3 linked regions of the Azoarcus sp. CIB genome follow. The protein of the gene in region 2 interacts with the protein of the main gene of each other region in a pairwise test. Links are inferred from orthologs where the notes say so. Each region holds a gene or a part of one and is shown on either strand. Other genes may lie near its edges.

The links.
Region 1: the proteins of lpdA (region 2) and AzCIB_RS16035 interact in binary tests that used the Escherichia coli proteins (3 or more experiments, as listed by UniProt). The link is inferred for Azoarcus sp. CIB from one-to-one orthologs.
Region 3: the proteins of lpdA (region 2) and odhB interact in binary tests that used the Escherichia coli proteins (3 or more experiments, as listed by UniProt). The link is inferred for Azoarcus sp. CIB from one-to-one orthologs.

The regions. Positions count from the first base shown.
Region 1 is NZ_CP011072.1:3,601,585-3,604,716, forward strand. What follows is about bases 26-3,004. They hold AzCIB_RS16035 (UvrD-helicase domain-containing protein), read right to left. Parts: upstream 2,636-3,004; coding sequence 416-2,635; downstream 26-415. Other genes in these bases: AzCIB_RS16030 (ParA family protein), read left to right, coding at 26-365; AzCIB_RS16040 (hypothetical protein), read left to right, coding at 2,982-3,004. Also shown: more of AzCIB_RS16030, read left to right, coding at 1-25; more of AzCIB_RS16040, read left to right, coding at 3,005-3,132. UniProt on the Escherichia coli protein: A helicase with DNA-dependent ATPase activity. Unwinds DNA duplexes with 3'-5' polarity. Translocates on single-stranded DNA with 3'-5' polarity. Initiates unwinding more efficiently from a nicked substrate than double-stranded DNA.
Region 2 is NZ_CP011072.1:1,095,464-1,098,480, reverse strand. Bases 113-2,976 are described here. They hold lpdA (dihydrolipoyl dehydrogenase), read left to right. Parts: upstream 113-563; coding sequence 564-2,390; downstream 2,391-2,976. Other genes in these bases: AzCIB_RS04900 (GGDEF domain-containing protein), read left to right, coding at 2,882-2,976; AzCIB_RS24045 (hypothetical protein), read left to right, coding at 2,573-2,734; aceF (dihydrolipoyllysine-residue acetyltransferase), read left to right, coding at 113-551. In the rest of the region: more of aceF, read left to right, coding at 1-112; more of AzCIB_RS04900, read left to right, coding at 2,977-3,017. UniProt on the Escherichia coli protein: Lipoamide dehydrogenase is a component of the glycine cleavage system as well as of the alpha-ketoacid dehydrogenase complexes.
Region 3 is NZ_CP011072.1:2,082,459-2,085,385, reverse strand. What follows is about bases 92-2,865. They hold odhB (2-oxoglutarate dehydrogenase complex dihydrolipoyllysine-residue succinyltransferase), read left to right. Parts: upstream 92-773; coding sequence 774-1,958; downstream 1,959-2,865. Other genes in these bases: lpdA (dihydrolipoyl dehydrogenase), read left to right, coding at 2,036-2,865; AzCIB_RS09210 (2-oxoglutarate dehydrogenase E1 component), read left to right, coding at 92-740. In the rest of the region: more of AzCIB_RS09210, read left to right, coding at 1-91; more of lpdA, read left to right, coding at 2,866-2,927. UniProt on the Escherichia coli protein: E2 component of the 2-oxoglutarate dehydrogenase (OGDH) complex which catalyzes the second step in the conversion of 2-oxoglutarate to succinyl-CoA and CO(2).

The sequences.
Region 1 (3,132 bases), 2.5 Mb from region 2 along the record:
CCCGCTCCGCGCTGATTGCTGCGGACAGCTGCCTGATCCCCTTCGACTGCGACGAGTTCTCGCGGCGCGCGCTGTATGCGCTCCTCGAGAACGTGCAGGAGATCCGGGCCGACCACAACCGCGACCTGTCGGTGGAAGGCATCGTCGTTAACCAGTTCCAGGCTCGCGCCGGCCTGCCGCAGAAGGTCGTACAAGAGCTGATCGACGAAGGCTTGCCGGTGCTGGCTCCCTACCTCTCGGCATCGGTGAAGATCAAGGAGTCGCACGAGCAGTCGCGCCCGATGATCCATCTCGACCCAAAGCACAAGCTCGCGCAGGAATACGTCGCGCTCCACGACCGGCTCGCGCGCACCTACGGGGCCTGAGCCCGGCACGACCCGGCGCCCCGCGTCGCGGCGGGGCGCTACCCATCACATCAGGCGGGACTGAGCTTCGCCACGGCCAGCATCAGCCACTTGATGCCGGCCGAGCCAAAATTGATCTGCACCCGCGCATCGGCGCCACTACCCTCGGCCGCAACGATCACCCCCTGGCCGAACTTCGCATGGGTCACCAGCTGGCCGACCCGCAGGCCACCCAGATCCTGGCTTCGCGGCGACGCCTGCACCGACTTGGACACGAATCCCGAGCGCGCGGGCTCGACGCGCATCCCCGCACCACTGCGCGCGCCCATGCTGCGCGGGCTGGGCGGCGAAAGCCATTTCACCAGCCCTTCGGGAATTTCCTCGAGGAAGCGCGAGCGCAGGTTGTAGCGCGTCTGGCCGTGCAGCATGCGGCTCTGCGCAAAACTCAGGTACAGCCGCTCGCGCGCCCGCGTTACCGCGACATACATCAGGCGCCGCTCCTCCTCCAGCCCCTCGTTCTCGAGCGCACTGTTTTCGTGCGGGAACAAACCTTCCTCGAGCCCCGTGAGGAAGACCACGTCGAACTCCAGCCCCTTCGACGAATGCACGGTCATCAACTGCACGGCATCGCTGCCGGCGTCGGCCTGATGCTCGCCCGCCTCGAGCGACGCGTGGGCGAGAAAATCGGCCAGCAGCGCATGCGGCTGCGCGAGCGCCTCGGCATCCGCGCCCGACTCGCCGAGGAAGTTCGCCGCCGCGTTGATGACTTCGTCGAGGTTCTCCAGCCGCTCCTGCCCTTCCTTCTCGCTGCGATAGAAATCACGCAGGCCGCTGGCGTCAAGCACATGGTCCACGAGTTCGGGAAGCGGCAGACGTGACGTGTCGCGGCGCAGATCCTCGACAAGGCGCACAAACTGCGCCAGCACCGTCCCCGGCTTGCCCGAAAGGTGCGGCACCGTCGAGTACAGGCTCGCGTTCCAGGTACGCGCAGCGTCCTGCAGCGCTTCGAGGGAACGCGCACCGATGCCCCGCGTCGGAAAATTCACGACGCGGCTGAACGCCGTGTCGTCGTCGGGATTGGCGATCAGGCGCAGGTAGGCCAGCGCATGCTTGATCTCCTGACGCTCGAAGAAGCGCAGACCGCCATAGACGCGATACGCGATGCCCGCCGAAAACAGCTGGTGTTCGAGCACGCGCGACTGCGCATTCGAACGATAGAGCAGCGCGACGTCCGACCGACTCATGCCGTCGCGCACCAGCGACTGGATCTCTTCGACGATCCAGCGCGCCTCGTCCATGTCCGCATAGGCCTCGAACACGCGGATCGGTTCGCCCGCACCGCGTTCGGTCCACAGGTTCTTGCCCAGCCGGGCAGTGTTGTGGCGGATGATCGCGTTCGCCGCGTCGAGGATGTTGCCGTGCGAGCGGTAGTTCTGTTCCAGCCGGATCACGTTGGCGACGCGGAACTCGCGCTCGAAGTCGCGCATGTTGCCGACTTCCGCGCCGCGGAAGCGGTAGATCGACTGATCGTCGTCACCCACGCAGAACAACGTGGCGCCGCCTTCACGCCCGTCGTCGGCGAGCAGCTTCAGCCAGCGGTACTGCAGGCGGTTCGTGTCCTGGAACTCGTCGACCAGGATGTGACGGAATCGACGCTGGTAGTGACGACGGATCGGTTCATTGCGCTCCAGCAACTCGTACGTGCGCAGCAGCAACTCCGCAAAATCCACAACAGACTCGCGTTGGCATTGCGCCTCATACTCCGCGAAAAGCTCCACCCGGCGTCGGGTGTAATCGTCCCAGGCTTCGACGGCATGCGGACGCAGACCGGCTTCTTTCTGGGCATTGATGAAATGTTGCAGTTCGCGCGGCGGAAACTTCTCGTCATCGACGTTGAGCGCCTTCAGCAGACGCTTGATCGCGGCGAGTTGGTCGCCGGAATCGAGGATCTGGAACAACTGCGGCAAACCGGCGTCACGGTGGTGCGCACGCAGCAGGCGGTTGCACAGCCCGTGAAAGGTGCCGATCCACATTCCGCGTGCGGAATGGCCGAAGGACAGCGGCAGCATCGCCGACAGGCGGCCCAGCAGCTCCTTCGCCGCCTTGTTGGTGAAGGTCACCGCGAGAACGCCTTGCGGATCGGCCTGCCCGGTCTGCACCAGCCACGCGATGCGGGTCGTGAGGACGCGGGTCTTGCCCGAACCTGCACCGGCAAGGATCAGCGCATGCTGAGGCGGAAGGGTGACGGCTTGGAGTTGTTCGGGATTGAGATTGGCGAGCAGATCGGACATGCGGGCTTCCTGTTCAGGCCGCGATTCTAACCGGGAGCGGCACCTTGTTTCTTCCCGGATCGTCGCCCCCGGACCAGGACGAGGCCCAAAAACCGATTCAGTTGAACCTGGAAACCGTTGTGGCAATGCAACATACAGTTGAAAACGTATAACGATCGGCGTACTTTTGAATTGTGCAGAGCAGCAATTCGTTGAGAAATATCAAGGAATCGCGCCGCCGAAACGAAGAAAATTGCAACCAATTTCGATGCTGCATCGCACTAACCGCGCCCTACACGGCCGGCTCAAGAGGCCGATCCGCGCGACGCAAGAACTGGCCGACGATGGCCATCAGGAGAACCCGACCATGAAAACCCCGAAACTACTGCCCTGGTATGCCCGCAAGGCCGGCGTAACCATCGAGCGCGCCACGATGCTCTGGCACCAGGCCGTGCGCGAGGCGACCGCGGCCACGGAGTGGGTGGGCAATTCCGAATACTGGGGCGAAGCGATGAGCG
Region 2 (3,017 bases):
TGAACAAGGAAAACGAGAAGTCGGGCAAGAAGCTCACGATGCTCGCCTTCATCATCAAGGCCTCGGTGCGCGCGCTGCAGGAATTCCCCGAGTTCAACACCTCGCTCGACGGCGACAACTTGGTCTACAAGAAGTACTTCAACATCGCCTTCGCGGCCGACACCCCGAACGGGCTCGTCGTGCCGGTCATCAAGAACGCCGACAAGAAGAGCGTGTTCGAGATCGCCGCGGAATCCGGCGAACTGGCGAAGAAGGCGCGCGACGGCAAGCTCGGCCCGGCCGACATGTCGGGTGCGTGCTTCACAATCTCCAGCTTGGGCGGCATCGGCGGCACCTACTTCGCGCCGATCGTCAATGCGCCCGAAGTCGCGATCCTCGGCGTCAACAAGTCGGTCATGAAACCGGTGTGGGACGGCAAAGCTTTCGTGCCGCGCCTGACGCTGCCGATGTCGCTGACGGCCGACCACCGCGTCATCGACGGCGCGCTGGCGACCCGCTTCAACGTCTATCTCGCTCAACTGCTGGCCGACTTCCGTCGGGTCATGCTGTAAGGAGGCCGCACCATGAGCCAAGTTGAAGTCAAGGTTCCGGACATCGGCGATTTCGAGTCCGTCCCGGTGATCGAGCTGTTCGTGAAGGCCGGCGACACCATCAAGGTCGACGACGCGATCTGCACGCTCGAGTCCGACAAGGCGACGATGGACGTGCCGTCGTCGGCCGCGGGTGTCGTCACCGAAGTGCTGGTGAAGGTTGGCGACAAGGTCGGTGAAGGCGCCGTGCTGATCAAGGTCGAAGCGGCCGGAGCAGGGTCCCCTCCCCTTCAAGGGGAGGGACAGGGTGGGGATGGGTCTGGCGAAGCTGCCGGCAAAACCCATCCCCCTCCCAGCCTCCCCCTTGAAGGGGGAGGGGCAAAAACCGTCGCAGCCCCGGCCGCGGCGAGCCACGCCGGCGGTGCCGACATCGAGTGCGACATGCTCGTGCTCGGCGCAGGCCCCGGCGGCTACTCCGCCGCGTTCCGCTCGGCCGACCTCGGCATGAAGACCGTCATCGTCGAGCGCTACGCGACCCTCGGCGGCGTGTGCCTGAACGTCGGCTGCATCCCGTCCAAGGCCCTGCTGCACGTCGCAGCGGTGATGGACGAGGCCGAGCACATGTCCGCCGCCGGCATTACCTTCGCCAAGCCCACCGTCGATATCGACGCGCTACGCGCCCACAAGGACAAGGTCGTCGGCAAGCTCACCGGCGGTCTTGCCGGCATGGCCAAGGTCCGCAAGGTCGACATCGTGCGCGGCTACGGCAGCTTCCTCGACCCGAACCACGTCGAAGTCGAAGTCACGACCGGCGACGCACAGGACAAGACCGGCGAGAAGAAGGTCATCAAGTTCAAGCAGTGCATCATCGCCGCCGGTTCGGCCGCGGTGCACCTGCCCTTCATCCCGCGCGACCCGCGCATCGTCGACTCCACCGGTGCGCTGGAGCTGCGCCAGGTGCCGGCGAAGATGCTCGTCATCGGCGGCGGCATCATCGGCCTCGAGATGGCGACGGTGTATTCGACGCTCGGCACCCGTGTCGATGTCGTCGAAATGCTCGACGCCCTGATGCAGGGCCCGGACCGCGACGCCGTCAAGGTGTGGGAGAAGCAGAACGCCCACCGCTTCGACAGCATCATGCTCAAGACCAAGACCGTCGCCGTCGAGGCGAAGGACGACGGCCTGTGGGTCACCTTCGAAGGCGAGAAGGCCCCGGCCGGACCGCAGCGTTACGACATGATCCTGCAGGCCGCCGGCCGCAGCCCCAACGGCAAGAAGATCGGTGCCGAGAAGGCTGGCGTCGTCGTCACGGATCGCGGCTTCATCCCGGTCGACGCGCAGATGCGCACCAACGTGCCCAACATCTTCGCGATCGGCGACGTCGTCGGCAACCCGATGCTCGCCCACAAGGCGGTGCATGAAGCCCACGTCGCGGCCGAAGTCGCCGCCGGCGAAAAGTCCGCCTTCGACGCCACAGTGATCCCGGGCGTCGCCTACACCCATCCGGAAGTGGCATGGGTCGGCTACACCGAGGAACAGGCGAAGAAGGAAGGCCGCAAGATCGAGACCGCCAAGTTCCCGTGGGCCGCTTCCGGCCGCGCGATCGCCAACGGCGCCGACTACGGCTTCACCAAACTGATCTTCGACGCCGAAACGCACCGCGTGATCGGCGGCGCGATCGTCGGCCCCTCGGCCGGCGACATGATCGGCGAAGTGTGCCTCGCCATCGAGATGGGCGCGGACGCGGTGGATATCGGCAAGACCATCCACCCGCACCCGACGCTGGGCGAAACCGTCGGCATGGCGGCGGAGGTCGCACACGGCAGCTGCACCGACGTGCCGCCGCCTCGCAAGAAGTAAGCACGGCAGGACCAAGATCAAAAGGGGCGCTTCGGCGCCCCTTTTTCATTGTTCGCGCGCCGCCCGCGTCCGGCGCGCGAACGCCGCACCGATCACTTGCAGCCAGATTCGAATACTGTATATACTTACAGCACTCGATCAACACGGCCCCGGAGAGGGCTCTTTTCCCGACGGAGACCAATATGGAACAGTGGATCAATCGACTGCTGATGGGCTGCGGCGGCGCCTCCGGCCTGATGCTCGGCACCGGCCACGTCGTCGAGGCGACGACCCTCGCGGCGGCAACGATCTTCGCGGTGTGGTTCATGCGAATGCAGGCTCGCAGCGCCGCCGACGAGCGCTGAATTCCGGGCCTGGCCTGTCGAAGCCCTCCGGCACGGTCATGCATCGGCCGGCAGAAATTTCACGCGCAAATCCCTGCCCGCATGTCCGGTATTGCGCCGATCTCCCTATAATCGGCGCTCAACTTGCCCGCGTGAAAGCTGCTGTCGATGCCCGCCCCAACTCAGCCATCGGAAATTGCCCGCGAAGTCCTGCGTCTGTTCGCGGCGCGGCGCATCTCGCCGACACCGGACAACTTTCGCGCCCTCTACTACGAGGTCGCGGGAACGCCCGACGCCGACGGCG
Region 3 (2,927 bases), 990 kb from region 2 along the record:
AGTTCATCAGCTCCGGCGAAGCGAAGTGGGGCCGCCTGAGCGGCCTCGTGATGATGCTCCCGCACGGCTATGAAGGGCAGGGTCCCGAGCACTCGTCGTGCCGCCCCGAGCGCTTCATGAGTCTCGCCGCCGAGAACAACTGGCAGATCTGCGTGCCGACGACGCCCGCCCAGGTCTTCCACCTGCTGCGTCGCCAGATGCTGCGCAAGCTGCGCAAGCCGCTCATCATCGTCACGCCGAAGTCGCTGCTGCGTCACAAGGAAGCGATCTCGACGATCGACGAACTGGCCACGGGCAGTTTCCAGACCGTGATCCCCGAGGTCGAGAAGCTCGATCCGAAGAAGGTCAAGCGCGTGGTGCTGTGCCAGGGCAAGGTCTACTACGAGCTGCTCGCGCATCGTCGCGAAAACAAGATCATCGATACGGCGCTTGTCCGCATCGAACAGATCTACCCGTTCCCCACCGACGCGTTCGCTACCGCGATCAACCAGTTCCCGAATGCCAAGGAAGTCGTCTGGGTTCAGGAAGAGCCGCGCAATCAGGGTGCGTGGTACTGGTTGGCCTCGCGCCAGCACCTGGTCAACGTGCTGGGCACCAAGCGCAAACTGCTGCTCGTTAGCCGTCCCGCGTCGGCCTCGCCGGCGGTGGGCTACTACGCCAAGCACAACGCGCAGCAGAAGGCCATCATGGAAAACGCATTCGGTCCCATCCAGGACACGACGCAACAATCGCCCAACTAATAAGCAAAAGTTCGAACTTCGGGAGAAGACTACATGCTGATTGAAGTGAAAGTTCCGCAACTGTCGGAATCGGTTTCGGAAGCCACGCTGGTTTCCTGGCACAAGAAGGAAGGCGACGCGGTGTCGCGCGATGAGAACCTGATCGACATCGAGACGGACAAGGTGGTCCTCGAGACCCCGGCTCCGGCCGATGGCGTGCTCGTCAGGATCGTCAAGGCGAACGGCGAAAATGTGACGTCGGGCGAACTGATCGCCCAGATCGACACCGAAGCCAAGGCGGCCGCCGGTGCGGCGGCTCCTGCTGCTGCCCCGACGGCGGCCGCTGCGGCACCGTCAGCCGCTGCGGCGGCTTCGGCCAGCCCGGCTGCGCGCAAAATTCTCGAAGAGAAGGGCATCCCGAGCTCCGACGTCGCGGGTTCCGGCCGCGGCGGGCGCGTGACGAAGGAAGATGCGGTTGCGGCTCAGCCGCGCGCTGCAGTTCCGGCCGCTGCGCCCGCCTCGCTCGCCCTGACCGGCGATCGTCCGGAAGAGCGCGTGCCGATGACCCGCCTGCGCCAGCGCATCGCCGAACGCCTGCTCCAGTCGAAGAACGAAAACGCGATCCTGACGACGTTCAACGAAGTGAACATGGCTCCGGTCATGGCGCTGCGCAAGCAGTACGGCGACAAGTTCGAGAAGGCGCACGGCGTGCGTCTCGGCTTCATGGGCTTCTTCGTCAAGGCTGCGGTTGCTGCCCTGAAGAAGTTCCCCGTCCTGAATGCGTCGGTTGACGGCACGGACATCATCTACCACGGCTACATCGACATCGGTATCGCGGTCGGTTCGCCGCGCGGCCTCGTCGTGCCCATCCTGCGTGATGCTGATCAGATGTCGATCGCCGACATCGAGAAGAAGATCGCCGAGTTCGGCCAGAAGGCGAAGGACGGCAAGCTGTCGCTCGAGGAGCTCTCCGGCGGCACGTTCTCCATTTCCAACGGCGGCGTGTTCGGTTCGATGCTGTCGACGCCGATCATCAACCCGCCGCAGTCGGCCATCCTTGGCATCCATGCGACCAAGGACCGTCCGGTGGTCGAAAACGGCCAGATTGTCATCCGTCCGATCAACTACCTGGCCATGTCGTACGACCACCGCATCATCGACGGTCGTGAAGCTGTGCTCGGCCTCGTGACGATGAAGGAAGCGCTGGAAGATCCTGCCCGCCTGATCCTCGACGTGTAATCGACATAGTGCGTGGTGCCCCGTCGGACCGGTGCGTCCGGCGTGGCACCACGCTTTTCCTTTTTCCGGAGTGAATGATGGCTGACAAGCAATTCGACGTACTCGTCATCGGCGGCGGGCCGGGCGGGTATGTGGCGGCGATTCGTGCCGCACAACTGGGTTTCAAGACGGCGTGCGCCGAGTCAAATCCGTACGCCGATCCGAAGGGCGAGCCGCGTCTTGGCGGTACCTGCCTGAACGTCGGGTGCATCCCTTCCAAGGCGTTGCTACACACCTCGCACCTGTTCGAAGAGGCGGAACACGCTTTCGAAGGCCAGGGCATCAAGGTGAGCGGTGGCGTGAGTATCGACGTGCTGACGATGATCGGCCGCAAGAACAAGGTCGTGGACCAACTCACCCAAGGCATCAAGGGCCTGTTCAAGAAGAACAAGGTGACCTTCCTGGCCGGGCACGGCAGCTTCGAAAGCGCCGGTGCGGGCGGTTACGTGGTCAAGGTCGGCAACGAGACGGTCGAGGCCAAGCACATCATCATCGCGACGGGCTCCAAGCCCCGACATCTGCCCGGCATTCCGGTCGATAACAAGATCGTTTGCGACAACGTCGGTGCGCTCGACTTCGATGCAGTGCCGAAGAAGCTGGGCGTCATCGGCGCCGGCGTGATCGGCCTGGAGATGGGTTCGGTGTGGCGTCGCCTGGGCGCGGAAGTCACCGTGCTCGAAGCGCTGCCGGACTTCATGGGCTTCGCCGACGTGGATGTGGCCAAGGAAGCGCTGAAAGTCTTCGCGAAGCAGGGGCTCCAGATCCAGACCGGCGTGACCATCGGCGACACGAAGGTCACCAAGAAGGGCGTGTCGATCGCCTACACCGACAAGGACGGCAAGGAAGCGAAGCTGGATTGCGATCGCCTGATCGTGTCCGTTGGCCGCGTTCCGAATACCGATGGTCTGAACGCTGCTGCAGTCGGTTTGA